4 regions of the Streptomyces sp. NPDC050625 genome follow, and region 3 is predicted to be linked to each of the others. Evidence: riboswitches for the same ligand, from Rfam matches in the RefSeq annotation. Region 3 holds a riboswitch; each other region holds the start of a gene.

Evidence for each region. A riboswitch is a leader RNA that binds a small molecule or an ion and turns the genes downstream of it on or off. The one in region 3 is predicted to bind cyclic di-AMP.
Region 1: linked by a shared signal. The riboswitch ahead of AB0I54_RS32815 (transglycosylase SLT domain-containing protein) and the one ahead of AB0I54_RS34925 (transglycosylase family protein) in region 3 are both predicted to bind cyclic di-AMP.
Region 2: linked by a shared signal. The riboswitch ahead of AB0I54_RS31905 (M23 family metallopeptidase) and the one ahead of AB0I54_RS34925 (transglycosylase family protein) in region 3 are both predicted to bind cyclic di-AMP.
Region 4: linked by a shared signal. The riboswitch ahead of AB0I54_RS01110 (NlpC/P60 family protein) and the one ahead of AB0I54_RS34925 (transglycosylase family protein) in region 3 are both predicted to bind cyclic di-AMP.

What each region holds. Positions count from the first base shown of each region.
Region 1 is NZ_JBFAIQ010000019.1:178,687-183,216, forward strand. It holds gene AB0I54_RS32805 (FAD-dependent oxidoreductase) at 1-527, shown strand, start outside; gene AB0I54_RS32810 (HAD family hydrolase) at 801-1,607, shown strand; gene AB0I54_RS32815 (transglycosylase SLT domain-containing protein) at 1,657-2,142, opposite strand; cyclic di-AMP (ydaO/yuaA leader) riboswitch at 2,148-2,329, opposite strand; gene AB0I54_RS32820 (polyprenyl synthetase family protein) at 3,182-4,192, shown strand; gene AB0I54_RS32825 (CHRD domain-containing protein) at 4,338-4,530, shown strand, end outside.
Region 2 is NZ_JBFAIQ010000018.1:171,629-176,158, reverse strand. It holds gene AB0I54_RS31910 (PrsW family intramembrane metalloprotease) at 1-1,175, shown strand, start outside; gene AB0I54_RS31905 (M23 family metallopeptidase) at 1,356-2,396, opposite strand; cyclic di-AMP (ydaO/yuaA leader) riboswitch at 2,404-2,563, opposite strand; tRNA gene AB0I54_RS31900 (tRNA-Met) at 2,863-2,936, opposite strand; gene AB0I54_RS31895 (dihydrofolate reductase family protein) at 2,997-4,133, opposite strand; gene AB0I54_RS31890 (MarR family transcriptional regulator) at 4,219-4,530, shown strand, end outside.
Region 3 is NZ_JBFAIQ010000022.1:90,444-94,973, forward strand. It holds gene AB0I54_RS34915 (septum formation initiator family protein) at 1-131, opposite strand, end outside; gene eno (phosphopyruvate hydratase) at 230-1,531, opposite strand; gene AB0I54_RS34925 (transglycosylase family protein) at 1,810-2,472, opposite strand; cyclic di-AMP (ydaO/yuaA leader) riboswitch at 2,477-2,645, opposite strand; gene AB0I54_RS34930 (transglycosylase family protein) at 2,829-3,824, opposite strand; gene AB0I54_RS34935 (cytochrome P450) at 4,006-4,530, opposite strand, start outside.
Region 4 is NZ_JBFAIQ010000001.1:221,434-225,963, forward strand. It holds gene AB0I54_RS01105 (tellurite resistance/C4-dicarboxylate transporter family protein) at 1-931, opposite strand, end outside; gene AB0I54_RS01110 (NlpC/P60 family protein) at 1,101-2,285, opposite strand; cyclic di-AMP (ydaO/yuaA leader) riboswitch at 2,294-2,465, opposite strand; gene pcrA (DNA helicase PcrA) at 2,728-4,530, shown strand, end outside.

The DNA of each region.
Region 1 (4,530 bases), on a different contig from region 3:
CGAAGCTGCGCCCGGAGTCCCCCTTCGGCCGGGCCTGGTCCCTGTGGGCCCTCAGTTACTACCCCCACCCCTACCGCTACCTCCCGGCCCAGGCCCGCCACTATCTGGTCCGCCGGGTCCTCGGCCCGCTCGGCGCGTGGTGGCTGCGCGACCGCTTCGAGGGCAAGGTGCAGGTCCAGGAGGTCGAGCGGCTGGTCGGCGCGGACGTCTCCGACGGCAGCCCGCTCCTCACGGTCCGCACCCTCGCCGGCGCCACCCAGGGGCTCACCGCCGACCATGTCGTCGCGGCCACCGGCTACCGCGTGAACGTCGCGGCCATGGACTTCCTGGGCCATGAGCTGCGCACCCGGCTCGCGGTCAGCCGCGGCACCCCGAAGCTCGGCACCGGCTTTGTCTCCTCGGTCCCCGGCCTCTACTTCACCGGCCTCCCGGCCGCCGGCTCCTTCGGCCCGGTGATGCGCTTCGTCTGCGGCACCGAGTTCGCCTCCCCGCGGCTGGCCAAGCACCTGGCGACGGTGCACGGCTGAACGCAGGGGCGGAGAGCAGGAGTTGAGGGCAGGAGTCCCGGCAGGGCGGGCGGCCTGGGGTGGCGCTCGTCGTAGTCGATGCGCCGGATGCGGAAGAAGAGGGCGTAGATCTCGGGCCTCAACTCCAGCTCCCTCGGCGCGGTGACAGCAACCTGACGCGTACCACTGACGACGGACGGTGGCAGCGGCGTCTTTGCGCGGACCCCTTGGGGTCGAGAACAACGGCTGGGACGGGGGTGAGTCGCAGCGGCATGTTGTCCGTATTCTCTGATCATGGCCGCTCCCCCCGCTTATTCACTCGTCGCCACCGACCTGGACGGAACGCTGCTCCGCGGCGACGACACCCTCTCCGACCGCTCCCGCGCGGCCCTCGCGCGGACGGTGGAGGCCGGTGCGCAGCATCTCGTGGTGACGGGGCGCCCGGCGCCGAGAGTGCGGCCGCTGCTCGACGAACTCGGCAGCAGGGGACTCGCGGTGTGCGGACAGGGCGCGCAGTTGTACGACGCCGGCGCGGACCGACTGCTGTGGTCGGTCACCCTGGACCGGGAGTTGGCCGAGACCGCGCTCGGCAAGATCGAGGCCGAGGTGGGTCAGGTGTACGCGGCCGTCGACCAGGACGGGGTGGACGGGCTCACGCTCATCGAGCCGGGGTATCTGATGCCGCACCCGACCCTGCCCGCCGTACGGGTCCCGCGGCGCGACGATCTGTGGTGCGAACCCATCAGCAAGGTCCTGTTGCGCCATCACGCCCTGTCCGACGACGAGTTGGCGGCGACCGCCCGGGACGTCGTGGGTTCTCTGGCGACGGTCACCATGTCCGGGCCGGGGACCGTCGAACTCCAGCCGTGCGGTATCACGAAGGCGACCGGTCTGGCGCTGGCCGCCGAACACCTGGGGCTGAGTGCCCGGCAGGCCATCGCCTTCGGGGACATGCCCAACGACATCCCGATGTTCGACTGGGCCGCCCGCGGTGTGGCGATGGCCAACGCCCACCCCGAACTCAAGGCGGTGGCCGACGAGATCACCTTGTCGAACGAGGACGACGGCATCGCCGTCGTCCTCGAAAGACTCTTTGCCTAGCTCTCCCGTCGCGGGGGGAGATCCGTCAGCACGCGCCCCGTGGCGTCCGTCAGTACGCGCCGTTGACGTTGTCCATCGAGCCGTACCGCGCGGCCGCGTAGTTGCAGGCGGCGGTGATGTTCGCGACCGGGTCGTAGATGTCGAACGACGTTCCGACCACGTGGTACGCGTTGAACGTCGGGTCGATGACCTGGAGCAGACCCTTGGACGGGATGCCCTTGGCCGCGTTGGAGTCCCACAGGTTGATGGCCCGCGGGTTGCCCGACGACTCACGCATGATGTTGCGGTAGATGCCGTTGTACGTGCCCGGAATGTGCCTTTCCTTCATGATGGCGAGGGACTCGCGGATCCAGCCGTCGAGGTTGTTCGGGTAGCCGGCCAGGGTCGTTTCGGCCGCGGCGGGCGTGGTGGCGGGGGCGGCCGAGGCCGTGGTCGCGCCGATGAGCGGGAGGGCGAGCACCGCGGCGCCGGTGCCGGCGACGGCGAGCTTGCGAACGAGGCGGGTGGTGCGGCGGGACTGAGCGGCAGCGGCCATGGGGGATTTCCTCTCCGTCGCCTGCGAGGTGAGCTGTCGGGTTCGGGCGGGGAGGTGCCCGGCCGTGCCGCCCTGAGGCTGCGCGACTTCACCCCGAGCCGTTCCGTGCGACATGGGTCGTCCGGTCCGGCGGCCTACCTGGGTCCCCCGCTCCTGCCTACGCGAATGAGTACGTCGATGGGTTACGTCCGGCGGCGGCAGGATTCGGCGTCCGCCTGACTGGCCCGGAAGCTATGCGAGAGCACATGTCGGGAACAAGTACCTGATTCACAGAACGCACCAATTGACCTTGGGTTGAGGCGTATGGGGCACTTGATCCTTTGCGGTTGCACAGCCTCAACTGGCCGATGGGAAAAGGGCAAACGGGTGTTTGGCCGGATGTGGGGCGACATAGGGCGGCGTGACCCAACTCACGGAATAACATTCACGGCAAATCAGACATGCAGGTCACAGGGGGTTCGCGGGCGTCCGTGGGACGCGCCTCTCCCGCGTCCGGTGGACCACCGTCTCGCCGCCCTCCGTGCGGACGACTTCGTCGCGGACGGGGAGGTGTTCCGCGTCACAGGTGATGCCCGAGTGCCCGCTCCGGCACCTCGAAGGTGATCGTCGGGCCGGGCGGCCGGCGCGCGAAGGCGAGTGACGTGGTCCCCCGGGCGTGCGTGCCGGCCGTCGGTCGCCTCCGTCCCCGCCTACCCGTCCGCACCCGCGGACTTCCACCCGGACGGAGGCGTAGCCGTGGCCCGTTTGCCAGGGTTCGTCCGTCAGGGGTCGCCATATGCGCGCGTACAGCCGAGTCCCGGTGGACCGGGTGTATGAGGGTATATAGGGACAAGCAGTGTCACATCATGGTGAGTCGATAAAAATCAATCCTTATCCACTGATCAAGAACATACCGGTCGTGCTCCGATACCGCCTGGGCTGTAACGGTGGGCGCTATCGGTGATCGAAACCTGACCGGATACGCTGACTTGAGTGATGGCAGCGACCTATCGACAAACCGTGTAATCGCCAGCAGACACCAGCAGACAGGAGACCCCACGTGACCGTCGTCGGGCCGTTCGGGCTGAGCGTGCGGGACCAGGCTCTGGAAGCCGATGTCCAGGCCGGATTGGCGGCTGTCGAGGAAGGCTTGCTCGAAGCCACCAAGAGCGAGGTCCCGTTCATCACGGAGGCCGCCCAGCACCTGGTGAGGGCGGGCGGGAAGCGGTTCCGGCCGCTGCTCGTGATGCTCGCGGCCCAGTTCGGCGACCCGTACGCGCCGGGTGTCGTGCCCTCGGCCGTCGTCGTCGAGCTGACTCACCTCGCGACGCTGTACCACGACGACGTGATGGACGAGGCCGCGGTCCGCCGCGGTGTCGAGAGCGCGAACACCCGCTGGGGCAACTCGGTCGCCGTCCTCACGGGTGACTTCCTGTTCGCCCGTGCCTCGCAGATCCTCGCCGACCTCGGTCCCGAGGCGGTGCGGGTCCAGGCCCTCGCGTTCGAGCGGCTGGTCACTGGGCAGATCCTGGAGACCGCGGGGCCCTCGGACGGCCGGGACCCGGTCGAGCACTACCTGGACGTGCTGGGCGGCAAGACGGGCTCGCTTGTGGCGGTGTCCTGCCGGTTCGGGGCGATGATGTCGGGGGCCGACGAGACGGTCGTCGACGTGCTCACCCAGTACGGCGAGCGGCTCGGTGTCGCCTTCCAGCTGGCGGACGACGTGCTCGACATCGCGTCCGACTCGCGCGAGTCCGGCAAGACGCCGGGCACCGATCTGCGTGAGGGCATCCCGACCCTTCCGGTGCTGCGGCTGCGGGAGCGGGCGCAGCGGCTGGGGCTGGCCGAGGACATCGCGCTGTGCGAGCTCCTCGACTCCGACCTGACCGACGACGCGCGCCACGCCGAGGCGCTGGCCGCCCTCCGTGACCATCCGGCGCTGGAGCAGGCCCGGCGCGACACCGTGCGCTATGCGGAGGACGCGCGGGCGGCGCTGGCCCCGCTGCCGGAGTGCGACGCCAAGGCCGCCCTGCTCGAACTGTGCGACGCGGTGGTGCATCGGGCCGGGTAGTTCCCGCCGAACGGTGTGACGGACGTCCCGAACAGTGTGACGCACCTCGCATTTGTGGACTGAGTCTAATCTGAGATCCCTTCCGTACCCATGCCCAGAAGCTGACGCAGGGGGCGTCAGCCGCATACGGGGAGAAAACCGAATCATGGGTATGAACGGAACGTTCATCGCGCGCCGCAAGGGCCTCGTCGCCACCGCCGTCGCGATCGCCGCGTCCGCCGGTGTCGCCGCCGCGGCGATCCCGGCCGCCGCCACCGAGAGTCACACCGGCAAGGAAACGACCATCCTCGTCGCAAGCCTCCGGGGCGCCAACGAGGTGCCGGTCCAGGGCGGCCCCG
Region 2 (4,530 bases), on a different contig from region 3:
CCGGCACGGAAGGGTTCCTGGTCGGGATCTGTCTCGCCGTGCTGCCCGTGCCCCTGCTCATAGCCGCCTTCCGCTGGCTCGACCGGGTCGAGCCGGGGCCCTGGCGGAACCTGCTCTTCGCGTTCGCCTGGGGCGCCTGCGCGGCGGCGCTGATAGCCATCGTGGCCAACAGCTTCGCGACGCGCTGGATAGCCACGACCACCGCCGATCCGTCCAGCGCCGACACCCTCGGCGCCACCGTCATAGCGCCCATCGTGGAGGAGTCCTCCAAAGCGGCGGCCGTGCTCCTCGTCTTCCTGTTCCGCAGACGGAACTTCACCGGGATCGTGGACGGTGTGGTGATAGCGGGCGTCACCGCCACCGGCTTCGCCTTCACCGAGAACATCCTCTATCTCGGCACCGCCTTCGGCACCGACCAGCTCACCGGCGACCGCGGCATCGCCTCCGTCACGGCCGCGACGTTCTTCGTGCGCGTCGTCATGTCCCCGTTCGCGCACCCCCTGTTCACCGTCCTCACCGGCATCGGCTTCGGCATCGCCGCGCTCTCCGCCGAGCGGCAGCATGTGCGGCGGGTGCTGGTGCCGCTCGGCGGGCTGCTGCTCGCGATGAGCATGCACGCGTTCTGGAACGGCTCCTCGACCTTCGGCCCGTACGGCTTCTTCGCCGTGTACGGGGCGTTCATGGTGCCCGCGTTCGGGCTGCTGACCTGGCTGGCGATCTGGACGCGGCAGCGCGAGCTGCGGACCGTGCGGGAGGAGCTGCCCGTGTATGTCTTCGCCGGGTGGCTGGGCCCCGCCGAGCCGTTCGTGCTCGGCTCGATGCGGGCGCGGCAGATGGCCCGGGACTACGCCGGCCACCACCTGGGCAAGCAGGCGGCGCGCGCCGTGGGGCAGTACGAGGCGGACGCGACGGCGCTGGCGTTCCTGCGCCACCGCGGGCGCCGGGGCCGCGCGGGGGCCGACTACGTCGTACGGGAACGGGAGTTGCTGGCCGAGCTGTGGAAGCGGCGCCAGGTGGCCCGTCCGGCGATGGAGTACGCGGCCCGGATGTCCGCACCGCCCCGGCCGGTGTACGGGCCGCAGGCGCCGTACGGAATGCAGGCGCCGTACGGAATGCCCGTGCCGTACGGGTACCCGGCGGCACCGTATCCCGCGTACAACCCCTATCGGCCTTAGACCGCCGCGGACAGGCGTGGCACGCCGCTACGCCGACGCGTGCGTCAGCAGCGCCGGCTCAGAAGAGATCCCGCTCGGAAGAGATCCCGCGAACACCTGACCGGAGATCCCGCACACACCTGACCGGCGGCCCTGACGTCGGGGGGTGTCGTCAGGACCGCCGGCGGTCGACAGGGTGGGTCAGGGGTTGAGGCCCTTGCCCCGCAGCCACGTCATCGGGTCGATCCCGGTGGCCTGGCCGCCCGGGTGGACCTCCAGGTGCAGATGCGGGCCCGTGACGTTGCCGGTGGCGCCGACGCGGCCGATGACGTCGCCGGTGCTGACCTTCTGCCCGGCGGAGACGCTGATCGAGGACTGGTGGCAGAACCACAGCTCGGTGCCGTCGTCGAGGGTGAGGATCGTGCGGTAGCCGTAGGAGCCGGCCCAGCCCGCCTCGGTGATCGTGCCGCTGTGGATGGCCTTGATGAGCGTGCCGGTGGGCGCGGCGAAGTCGAGGCCGGTGTGGTAGCCGGAGGACCACATGGCGCCGGCCTGACCGAAGGTCGAGGTGATCGTGTACGAGGAGGTCGGCAGCGTGTACTGCTTGGCCAGCGCGGCCAGGCGCGCGGCCTCGGCTTTCTTCTCGGCCTCGGCCTCCGCCTGCGCCTTGGCGGCGGCGGCCTTGGCGGCGGCCGCCTTCTCGGCCTTGGCGGCCGCGGCGGCGACCTGCTTGTCCGCGGCGGCCACGGCAGCGGCGGCGGCCTTGGTCTCGACCTGGCCCTGCTGCTTCTCGGCCTGGGCCATGATGCGGTTGCGCAGTGCCTCACCGGCGTCGGAGGCGCCCTGTGCGCTGTCGGCCGAGGTCATGCCGACGCTGCTGAGCGCGGTCGCGGAGCCCTTGTCGGGGGCCTCGTCCGGGGTGCTGTCGCCGAGCAGGGAGCCGACGGAGGGCAGGTCGGGCATGGAGATGGACACCGGCGGCTTGCCGGTGTGGGCGCTGGCCATGCCACCCGCGCCGACGGCGGCTATGACGCCGACGCCCAGGACCGTGGAGCTACGGGCGAGTCCGCCGCCGCGCTGCTTGACGACACGGTGCCGGCCGCGTACCGGGCTGAGGGACTCCTCGGTGGGGTTCCACTCCTCCCACGGGCCCTCGTCGGTGCGGTAGCTGCCGTAGCCGAAGGTCTCGGTGTGCTCGCTCGGCACGAATGGGGCTGTGGGGGCAGGCCGGTTGGACGCCACGCGGGCGTACTCCTTTCCTTCCGTCGCCTACCGGGTTAGCTGACGGGTTCGGAGCAGGAAGGTCTCCTACGCGCGTATACCGGCCGTGCCTCCACGGCGGCATCCGCGTGATTCACCCCAAGGTGGTGGTTCCCCGGTTCCCTTGCGGGATTCGGCGCGTGCGCACGGAGCCGACTCTTGTGACGGCTGGGACGACCGCGCTGCGTTATCGAACGTTAATAGACCCGGCTGTCAGATTCCAAGCCGTTCTGCTTGATCATTAACGTTTTTACGGGCGGACTTACACACCATGACCGGTGGAAATCGGGCGAGTTGACCGCGGTACATGAGTCACGACGTTTTTGATGGTGACTCAGATGTTATGCGGAGGGCTTTCGTCCGGTCACTCTTCGTGATAGTCGCCCGGTCGTCGCCAAAACACTCAGGGCCGGAATCCATGAACTGGATTCCGGCCCTGAGCCTTGAGTAGCGGGGACAGGATTTGAACCTGCGACCTCTGGGTTATGAGCCCAGCGAGCTACCGAGCTGCTCCACCCCGCGTCGGTGTGCCTTAAGCATACGCCATGCTCAGGGGTGCAAGCGCACGGGTTTATCCAGGGCTTATCCGCGGGCCGTCAGATGGCGGTTCGGCGCCGTGGCCAGGTCCTCGTACTCGGGCAGTACGACGACGTCCACGCCTTCGCCCGTCAGCAGCCCGCTGCCGTCGGCGCCCTGCACGAACGTGTCCGGCTCCCGCCAGGCCGTGACCACCCGTCGTACCCCGGCGTCCAGGATCAGCCGCGCACAGGGAGCGGGCCGGGACGCCCGGCGGGCGCAGGGCTCCAGGCTGCTGTAGACCGTGGCGCCGGCCAGCCTCGGGTCGGCCGGGTCGACCTTGGCCAGCGCGGCCTCCTCGGCGTGCACGACCGGGTCGTCGCCCTCCCGCGAGTGCCCCCGGGCCAGCTCGGTGCCGTCGGCGGCGACCACGACCGCGCCCACGCTGAAGGCGGTCTCCGAGGGCGGGCACAGCGCCGCGAGGTCGCAGGCGATCCGCATCCAGTGCCGGTCCGCCGCGGCGACCGACCGCCCGGTGCCGGGTGCCGTCGGCTCGTACCGCATCAGTACGACGTCCTCGATGCGGCGCGTCTCCAGGAGCCGGAGCCGCCCGCCCTGGTAGCCCCCGGGGCCGAACAGCCGGGGCGCCGCCGGGTCTCCCACCAGGAGCGGGGCGAGGACCAGCTGGAGTTCGTCGGCGAGGCCCTGGCGGAGCAGCTGGGTGTGGACGGTGCCGCCGCCCTCGACCATCAGCCGGCGCACCCCGCGCTCCTCGTACAGGTGCGTGAGCAGCGCCGGCCAGTCGAGGTCGGGGCCGAGCGGGACGACATCGGCCGCGAGGCCCAGTCCGCGGGCGCGCTCGGCGCCCTTCTCCGTCGTGTAGAGGACCTTCTCGCCGCCCGTGTGCCAGAACTTCGCGTCCGGGTCCAGCTCGCCGGAGCTGCTGACGGTGACCTTGAGGGGGTACTCGGGCCGGCCCGCGGCCACGCGGGCGGCGCGTCGCTCGGGCGAGTTGACCAGGAGCCGCGGGTTGTCGGCACGGATCGTGCCGGCGCCGACCAGGATCGCGTCGACCGACGCCCGCACCTCGTCGACCCGGTCGAAGTCGGCCGGGCTGGACAGGAGCAGCCGCTCGGGGCCGGTGTCGTCCAGAAAGCCGTCGAGGGAGACGGCCGCGGACAACAGGACGTACGGGTACGGCATCGGCGCGCTCTCCCTGACGAGGTCTGATGTACTGCGACTGACGTGCGGGCTTGGTTCAAGTTTGAAACAAACTTACACTGGCGGTATGACGACCCGCTGGCTCACCCCCGACGAGCAGCGCGCCTGGCGCGCGTACATCGCCGGCAGTCTGCTCCTGGAGGACGCGATCGACCGGCAGCTCCAGCAGGACACCGGCATGCCGCACCTGTACTACTCCATCCTGGCCAACCTCTCCGAGGCGCCGGAGCACAGTCTGCGCATGACCGACCTCGCCGAGAAGTCGAAGATCACCCGGAGCCGGCTGACCTACGCAGTGACCCGGCTGGAGAAGGACGGCCTGGTACGGCGCGAGGGCTGCCCCTCCGACAAGCGGGGCAGCATCGCCGTCCTGACCGAC
Region 3 (4,530 bases):
GCCCGGCCGGTGAGCCGGGAGCGGCGGGCCTGCCGCTTGGTCTGGGAGCGGTAGACCCGGGCCGCCGTCTGCTCGCCGAGCAGTCGCAGTCTGGTCGCGGTGGAGAACCGGTCCCGGTCCTTCGCGGCCATGTCCCCGCCTCCCTCATACGTGCGTACGTCCCCGGACACGGTACGGGACCGGGTACGGGGACGTACGTACGACTGGCTAAGCCTTGCCCTTACCGGGCTCAGCCCTTGGAGATCTCGCCCCTGAAGCGCGGGAAGGCGCTGCGGCCGGCGTACACCGCCGCGTCGTCGAGGATCTCCTCGATGCGCAGCAGCTGGTTGTACTTGGCGACGCGCTCGGAGCGGGCCGGGGCGCCGGTCTTGATCTGGCCGCAGTTGGTGGCGACGGCCAGGTCGGCGATGGTGACGTCCTCGGTCTCGCCGGAGCGGTGGGACATCATGCACTTGAAGCCGTTGCGCTGGGCCATCTCCACAGCGTCCAGGGTCTCGGTCAGCGAACCGATCTGGTTCACCTTCACGAGCAGGGCGTTGGCGGTGCCCTCCTCGATGCCGCGGGCCAGGCGCTCCGGGTTGGTGACGAACAGGTCGTCGCCGACGATCTGGACCTTGTCGCCGAGCTTGTCGGTCAGGACCTTCCAGCCGGCCCAGTCGTCCTCGAACAGCGGGTCCTCGATGGAGACGAGCGGGTAGGCCCCCACGAGCTCCTCGTAGTACTCCGTCATCTCGGCGGCCGAGCGGGACTTGCCCTCGAACTCGTACTTGCCGTCCTTGTAGAACTCGGACGCGGCGACGTCGAGCGCGAGCGCGATCTGCTCGCCGGGGACGTACCCGGCCTGCTTGATGGCCTCCAGGATGAGGTCGAGGGCCTCGCGGTTGGAGCCGAGGTTCGGGGCGAAGCCGCCCTCGTCGCCCAGGCCGGTGGCCAGGCCCTTGCCCTTCAGGACCTTCTTCAGGGTGTGGTAGACCTCGGCGCCCCAGCGCAGCGCCTCGGAGAAGGACTCCGCGCCGATCGGGGCGATCATGAACTCCTGGATGTCCACGTTGGAGTCGGCGTGCGAGCCGCCGTTCAGGATGTTCATCATCGGCACCGGCAGCAGGTGCGCGTTCGGGCCGCCCAGGTAGCGGAAGAGGGGGAGGTCGCTGGCCTCGGAGGCGGCGTGGGCGACGGCGAGGGAGACACCGAGGATGGCGTTGGCGCCGAGCGAGCCCTTGTTGTCGGTGGCGTCCAGGTCGAACATCGCCTGGTCGATCAGGCGCTGCTCGGTGGCGTCGTAGCCGACCAGCTCCGGGCCGATCTGCTCGATCACGGCGAGGACGGCCTTCTCGACGCCCTTGCCCAGGTAGCGGTTCGGGTCGCCGTCGCGGAGCTCGATGGCCTCGAAGGCGCCGGTGGAGGCGCCGGACGGAACGGCGGCACGACCCGTGCTGCCGTCGTCGAGGCCGACCTCGACCTCGACCGTGGGGTTGCCTCGGGAGTCCAGGATTTCCCGGGCTACGACGACGTCGATGGACGGCACGAGCATCTCCTTCATGGATGTGACGCTGGAAGTGCGGGGCTGGGTGCCTTGCGACTAGAGCCTAACCGTCCCCGGGGCATCGGCCACCGACCGACCGTCCCGTGGACAGGGTCCGACCGTACCCATTGTTCCGGCTCGAAACAAAGGCGGGGTGGAGAACGGCTCGAACGCAGCGCCCCATGAACAAGCCCCGCCCCGGCGCGTACGGGGGAATACGCACCGGGGCGGGGAGACCGTGGGGACGGGGCGGCTGCGGTTCCTGCAGCCGGGCTACCGGCCGCGCGTCACTTCAGGTGGAGCTGCTGGCCCGGGTAGATGAGGTCCGCGTCCTGGACGATGTCCTTGTTCAGCTTGAACAGCTCCTGCCAGCCGCCCTTGACCTTGTGCTTCTGGGCGATCGAGCCGAGGGTGTCACCCTTGACGACCTTGTACTCACCGTCGCCCTTCTTGACCTTCTTGCCGGTCGGGGTGGTGACGGTCTTGGCCGCGGCCGGGCGCTCGGCGGAGCGGGAGGCGGCCGGCTTCTCGGTCGTCCGGGGGGCGGTGCTCGCCGCGGCGCCGCTGTAGGGGGTGCTGGACAGGCCCGTGCCGCAGACCGGCCAGGCGCCCTTGCCCTGGGCGGCGAGGACCTTCTCGGCGATCTCTATCTGCTGCGCCTTGGTGGCCTTGTCGGCGGTGCCGGCGTACTTCGAGCCGCCGTAGGCGGACCACGTCGAGGCGGAGAACTGCAGACCGCCGTAGTAGCCGTTGCCGGTGTTGATGGACCAGTTGCCGCCGGACTCGCACTTGGCGACGGCGTCCCACTCGGAGGCGGTGGCGGCCGAGGCGGTGCCGGAGGCCATCAGCGGGGCGACGACGGCGGCACCGGCGACACCGGCGAGCGCGATGACACGGGCGGCCTTGGCCTTCGAGGAACGACGGTGCTTGCCCTGAGCGGAAAACAGCATGGATGGATCCCCTCACCGACGCCTGCGAGGTGAGCTGTCGGGTTCGGGCCGGTTGAGTTGCCCGGCCACACCTCCGCTGGGAGGCGTGGCTCCACCCCTAGCCGCTCCGGCTCAACTGTCCGGCGCGGCACTTACCTTGGGTCCCCCGCTCCTGCCTACGGCGCGTGACGCGACGACTGTTCCCGTGCGGCCGCTGGCAGGACTCGGCGTTGCGACAGCCGGGGCTCGTGGTGACGAGCGGACTCGACCGTAAGCACGCGATCCGGGGAATTCCAAAGACGATCAGGGCTTCTGAGACTCATCCCACACTTTCACCAAACCGGACATTAGGCGTGAAAGCGGGACGTCAACTCCCGCTACTTTCCGCCGGTTTCGGTAGCGACGTCCAGGGTCTGACCGGGAGTGATGTCGTTCGGGTCGGCACCGATGGCGGCCTTGTTGGCGGCATAGAGCGCACGCCATCCGCCGTCGACGTCAAGGGAGTCGGCGATGGACGCGAGGGTGTCGCCGTCACGAACCGTGTAGGTGCGCGAGGCGTGACGACCCGACGAGGCCGATTCCTGACCGTTTACTGCGCTTTCGTCCGCATTGCCCCCGCGATGACGGCCACCCCCGATGGCGCCGGTGTCGACCAGACTCCAAGACCCCCCGCTTTGCCACGAGTTGTCGGGGTTGTCGGTTTTGGGGACTTCCGTGGGCGTGCCACCGCTCCCCTGCGGGTTGCCCGAGTCTCCAGATTCCGACTTGTCCGAGTTTGCGGAATCTTCGCCCTTGCTCTCGCTCTTGCCCTTGTCCTTACCCTCCGCCCCGCTCTCCTCGTCGGTGTTCGCCGAGGGGGAAGCCTTCCCCGAGGAGTCCGACTTGGACTGCGAATCAGACAGGCCGGAGGAGCTGGACGAATCGGATGAGTCAGAAGAATCGGAGGAGCCGGGCGAATCGGATGCCGAGACGCCGGTGTCGACATCGACCGACCCGGAGCTGGCCGTGAGCCCGGAGAGCAGGGCACAGGTGGCCCAGGGCTTGGTGCCCTGGTCGGCGAGAACCTTCTCCGCGACGGCTATCTGCTGCGAACGGCTGGCCTCGTCCGGGCTGGATGCGTACGCGAGGCCGCCGTACTTGTCCCAGTCGTCCTGCGACATCTGCAGACCGCCGTAGTACCCGTTGCCGGAGTCGGCGCTCCAGGAGCCTCCGCTCTCGCACTCGGCCACCTTGTCCCATGTGGTGCCGTCGGCAGCGTTGGCGCTCGCGGCCCCGAGGAGCGGGATGGCGATGGCGGAGCCGGTCACTCCGGCCGCGACGAGGAGGGCCGGAGCCTGACGGGGGCGACGGTGACGACCGTTCCCGGAGAGCATGCGGAAGCCTTTCGTGCGACAGCGATGACCGGCGCGGCACAGAAAGCCCACGTACCGCGCTGCCTGGTGAACGTATCCACTGACGATCACTTGTCACAAGTTAATGCCGCGTAGATCACGTGAAGATCACAGAGTTGAGCATTCATCAGGTTTGGGGCGCGACAGGCCGCGCTTCCCACACTTACCGGACAGGCGTGAACTCCACGGGCAAAGTACGCAGTCCACGCATGATGAGCCCGCCACGCCACCGCAAATCGACCGGATCCACCGCGAGTCGGAGGTCCGGGAGGCGGGTGAGGAGGGTGGCGAGCGCGGTCTGGCCCTCCAGCCGGGCGAGCGGGGCACCCAGGCAGTAGTGGATGCCGTGGCCGTATCCAAGGTGTTGGTTGTCACGTCGGCCGAGATCGAGGACGTCCGGGTCGGCGAACCGCTCCGGGTCCCGGTCGGCGGCGGCGAGCACCACCAGGACGGGGTCGCCGGGTGCGATGTCCTGCCCGCCGACGGTGAGCGGCTCGGTGGCGAACCGCCAGGTGGCCAGTTCGACCGGGCCGTCGTAGCGCAGGAGTTCCTCGACACCGGTCTCCAGGAGGTCCCGTTCCCGGCGGGCGAGGGACGACTGCAGACGGTGCCGCTGCTCGGGATGGGTGAGCAGGGCGTAGGTGCCGTTGCCGATGAGGTTGACGGTCGTCTCGAACCCGGCGAACAG
Region 4 (4,530 bases), on a different contig from region 3:
CCGCACCGGTGGCTACCACGAGCCAGACGGCCACGGAGATCCACACCAGCACCTGACCGGGCCGTTCCAGCCACGGGATGCCGAGGGCGGCGGCGACGGACAGCGTCGCCGTCGCCGTCATCCCCATCGGGAACACCGTCGACCAGCGGCGTACGTCGAAGCGCGGCCGTGGGCGCACCACCTCGGCGGTCAGGAGCACGACGTAACAGCTCAGATCGAGGACGAGCAGCGCGAGGGCCGTGTCGCGCAGGACGCCGAGGTTGTCGTCGTCCCACAGGTACAGCCGCGCGCTGTCGGCGGAGATCAGCTTCGCGGCGGCCAGCGCCGAGATCGCGAGCGCGCCGCCCGCGATCCACTGGTCCCCGGGCCCCTCGACCACCTGCCGCACGTCGAACCGGGCCAGGGCGAACCCGTAGAGCACGAGGCCCAGCCAGAACAGCACGAGCGCCGCGTGGGCCAGCCATGCCGTCGCCTCGGCCGCGGCGAGCGTGGCGCCGAGCACGGCGAGCCCCTGCGTGGCCACGCAGCACAGGAACACCGTGCCCGGCATGCGCCGGTGCCAGTGCCGTACGACGAGGAGGATCAGCACCGGCCAGAGCGCCGCGCACAGCGCGAGCAGCACCTCGGCCAGGCCGTGGCGGCCCAGTGCGGAGAAACGGGTGCCCAGCACGGCGGTCGCGGCGACGGCGGTGAGCGCGCCCGGCGTCCGCGCCTCGGCCACCCAGCGCCTGCGCTGCCACAGCAGCCCCACGGTGAAGTCCACGGCCGGCGCCAGCCAGGCGACCGAGGCCAACGCGAGGGCGATCAGGGACAGTGCCTCGTACCCCGCCAGCTGCAGCCCGACCGACACGATGCCGGTCGCCATCACGGCGGCCCCGGCCGCCGGCGGGCGCCGCTTCCACCAGGCGCGTAGGGGTGAGGAGGCGGGCATGGGCCCGATGCTAGGGAGCCGTGCGCGCCTTGCGAGCGGGGCACGCGCGCGCGTGCGGGGAAAAACGCGCGGGTGCGGGACAGGGGCGCGTGCGCCTGCGGCTCACGACGGCCGCGGCGCTCGCGTCACCACAGCCACGGCGCTCGCGTCCCTGCCCCACGGAGGTCTCTTACGCCGGCCGTACCACGCTGTGGATGATCGACGCGCCGCCGTAGTAGATCGACTCCTCGCGGACGTAGGCGCCGGGCTTCGGGGCGTGGATCATCATGCCGTTGCCGATGTAGATGCCGACGTGGCTGACGTCGTCGTAGAAGAAGATCAGGTCGCCGGGCTCGGCATTGGTGAGCGAGACCGTGGTGCCCACGTTGACCTGGTCATAGGTGGTGCGCGGAAGGCTGACGCCCGCGGCCCGCCAGGCGGCCGAGGTGAGGCCGGAGCAGTCGTAGGAGTCGGGGCCGGTGGCGCCCCAGACGTACGGCTTGCCGATCTGGGCGCGGGCGAAGGCGATCGCCTTCTCCGCCTTGGTGGCGTACGTGGAGTCCGAGGACGAGCCGGTCGAGCCCGTCGACCCCGTCGAACCCGTCGAGGTGGAGGAGCCCGAGGAACCGGACGAGCTCGCGGCGGCGGCCTTCTTCGCCGCCTCCGCGGCCGCCTGCTTCTTGGCGAGCTCCGCGGCCTGGCGCGCGGCCTCCTCCTGCTTCTGCTTCTCGATCGCGGCGAGCCGGGCCTTCTCTTGCGCCGTCAGCTCGGACAGCAGCTCGCGCGCCGAGGAGAGCTTCTTCTGGACGGTGGCCTTGGCCGTCTTCAGCTCGTTCTGCGACTCGGTCAGCGTCTGGAGGCTCTTGGTGGCTTCCTGCCGCTTCTTCATGGTCGCCGACTGCTGTGTGATGTAGTCGTCGACCGCGACCTTCTGCCGCGAGGTCATCCGGCCCATCAGCTGGGTCTGGTCGAAGTAGTCCTGCGGGGAGTTCGAGAGCAGGAAGGTGGCGGTGTCGGGCGCGGCGGCCCCGGTGCGGTACTGGGCGGCGGCGAACGTACCCAGTTCCTCACGCGCCTTGTTGAGCTTGTCCGTGCGCCGCGCCACGTCGTCCAGCAGGGTGTCGACGTTCTTGCGCTGCTGGCCGGACTTCTCCTTGGCCGCGTTGTACTTCTCGGTCGCCGACTCCGCCTGGCGGTAGAGGTCGTCGACCTTCTTCTCGACTTCCTCGATGCTCGGCTTGCCGTCGGCGGAGGGGGTGGCGTTGGCGGTCTGGGAGAGCAGGGCCACGGAGGTGAGCGCGGCGGTGGCGATGGCGGGGGTGCGTATGCCTGCTGCTAGGGCACTCGCGGGGCGCGACTTGCGGTGCGACGCCAAGGGAGGCGACTCCTTCCATGTTCCGCCTACCGAGTTAGCTGTCGGGTTCGGGCGGGTGGTTCGGAAGGGTTGCCCTACGGCCTTTCTCCGGGTGGAGGTTGGGCCGATTCACCCCAAGGTCGGTTGGGTCCCCGGCTCCGGCTGCCGTGGCGGGCACACCGGACTCGGCGGAGGCCGCGCGGCCCGGCGACGTTCGCCGGTGGGGGTCGTACGGCCCGCCCGAGACGGTAGCCAACTGGTGTGGCCCGTGTGAAGGTTGATGGGCGATATGCCCGATACATTTTTGTGACCTGACGCAGAATTCCGCCCGTGTGACAGCATGCCTCCGGAGCGTGAGCCAGTTGTCCGGCTCGCGCATCGGGAAGATCCCCCGCGCGCGGGGCCGGTCCTGTTTCCGGGGCGGCGGTCGTTTGTCGGTGGGGCGCCCTAGACTCGGAGAGCGATGAGCAGCCTCTTTGACGACAGCTTCCTGGCGGACCTCCAGACCCCTCACGGGCGCGAGGAGGAGCCTCCGCCGCCGCCCGAGGACGATCACGCTCCGGAGTCGGTTCCGGACGATCTGTTCGGCGGGAAGTTCGACGTGCCGCCGGACCGGGACGATTACTACCGCGACGGCGCCCCACGCCCGGTGATCGACGCCGCGGCGCTGCTGGAGGGGCTGAACGAGAACCAGCGCGCGGCCGTCGTGCACGCCGGTTCCCCCCTGCTCATCGTGGCCGGCGCCGGCTCAGGCAAGACCCGTGTGCTCACGCACCGCATCGCCCACCTGCTGGCCGAGCGGAACGTGCACCCGGGGCAGATCCTCGCGATCACCTTCACCAACAAGGCCGCGGGCGAGATGAAGGAGCGCGTCGAGCACCTCGTCGGCCCGCGCGCGAACGCGATGTGGGTGATGACCTTCCACAGCGCGTGTGTGCGCATCCTGCGCCGCGAGAGCAAGAAGCTCGGCTTCACCTCGTCGTTCTCGATCTACGACGCCGCCGACAGCAAGCGCCTGATGGCCCTGGTCTGCCGCGACCTGGAGCTCGATCCCAAGCGCTTCCCGCCGAAGTCCTTCAGCGCCAAGATCTCGAACCTGAAGAACGAGCTGATCGACGAGGAGGACTTCGCGGCCCAGGCCACCGACGGCTTCGAGAAGACCCTCGCCCAGGCCTACGCCATGTACCAGTCGCGGCTGCGCGAGGCGAACGCCCTCGACTTCGACGACCTGATCATGACGACGGTCAACCTGCTGCGCGCCTTCCCGGACGTCGCCGAGCACTACCGCCGCCGCTTCCGCCACGTCCTCGTCGACGAGTACCAGGACACCAACCACGCCCAGTACGCCCTCGTGCGCGAGCTCGTCGGCACCGCCGCGCACCCGGTGGACGTACCGCCGGGCGAGCACGACCTCCAGCCCGCCGAGCTGTGCGTCGTGGGTGACGCCGACCAGTCCATCTACGCCTTCCGCGGCGCGACGATCCGCAACATCCTCCAGTTCGAGGAGGACTACCCGAACGCGACGACGATCCTCCTGGAGCAGAACTACCGCTCCACCCAGACGATCCTCTCCGCCGCCAACGCGGTCATCGAGCGCAACGAGTCCCGCCGCCCCAAGAACCTGTGGACGAATGCGGGCGCGGGCGCGGGGATCACCGGCTATGTCGCCGACACCGAGCACGACGAGGCACAGTTCGTCGCCGACGAGATAGACCGGCTCACGGACGCGGGCGAGGCGAAGGCGGGCGACGTCGCCGTCTTCTACCGCACCAACGCCCAGTCCCGTGTCTTCGAAGAGGTCTTCATCCGCGTCGGCCTGCCCTACAAGGTCGTCGGCGGCGTCCGCTTCTACGAGCGCAAGGAGGTCCGGGACGTCCTGGCCTATCTGCGCGTCCTGGCCAACCCGGAGGACTCCGTGCCGCTGCGCCGGATCCTCAACGTCCCCAAGCGCGGAATCGGCGAGCGCGCCGAGGCGATGATCGACGCCCTCGCCCAGCGCGAGAAGATCAGCTTCCCGCAGGCGCTGCGCCGGGTCGACGAGGCGTACGGCATGGCGGCGCGCTCGACGAACGCCGTCAAGCGGTTCAACGTGCTGATGGAGGACCTCCGTACGATCGTCGAGTCCGGCGCGGGACCGGCCACGGTCCTTGAGGCGATCCTCGAACGCACCGGCTATCTCGCCGAGTTGCAGGCCTCCACCGACCCGCAGGACGAGACCCGCATCGAGAACCTTCAGGAACTCGCCGCCGTAGCCCTGGAGTTCGAG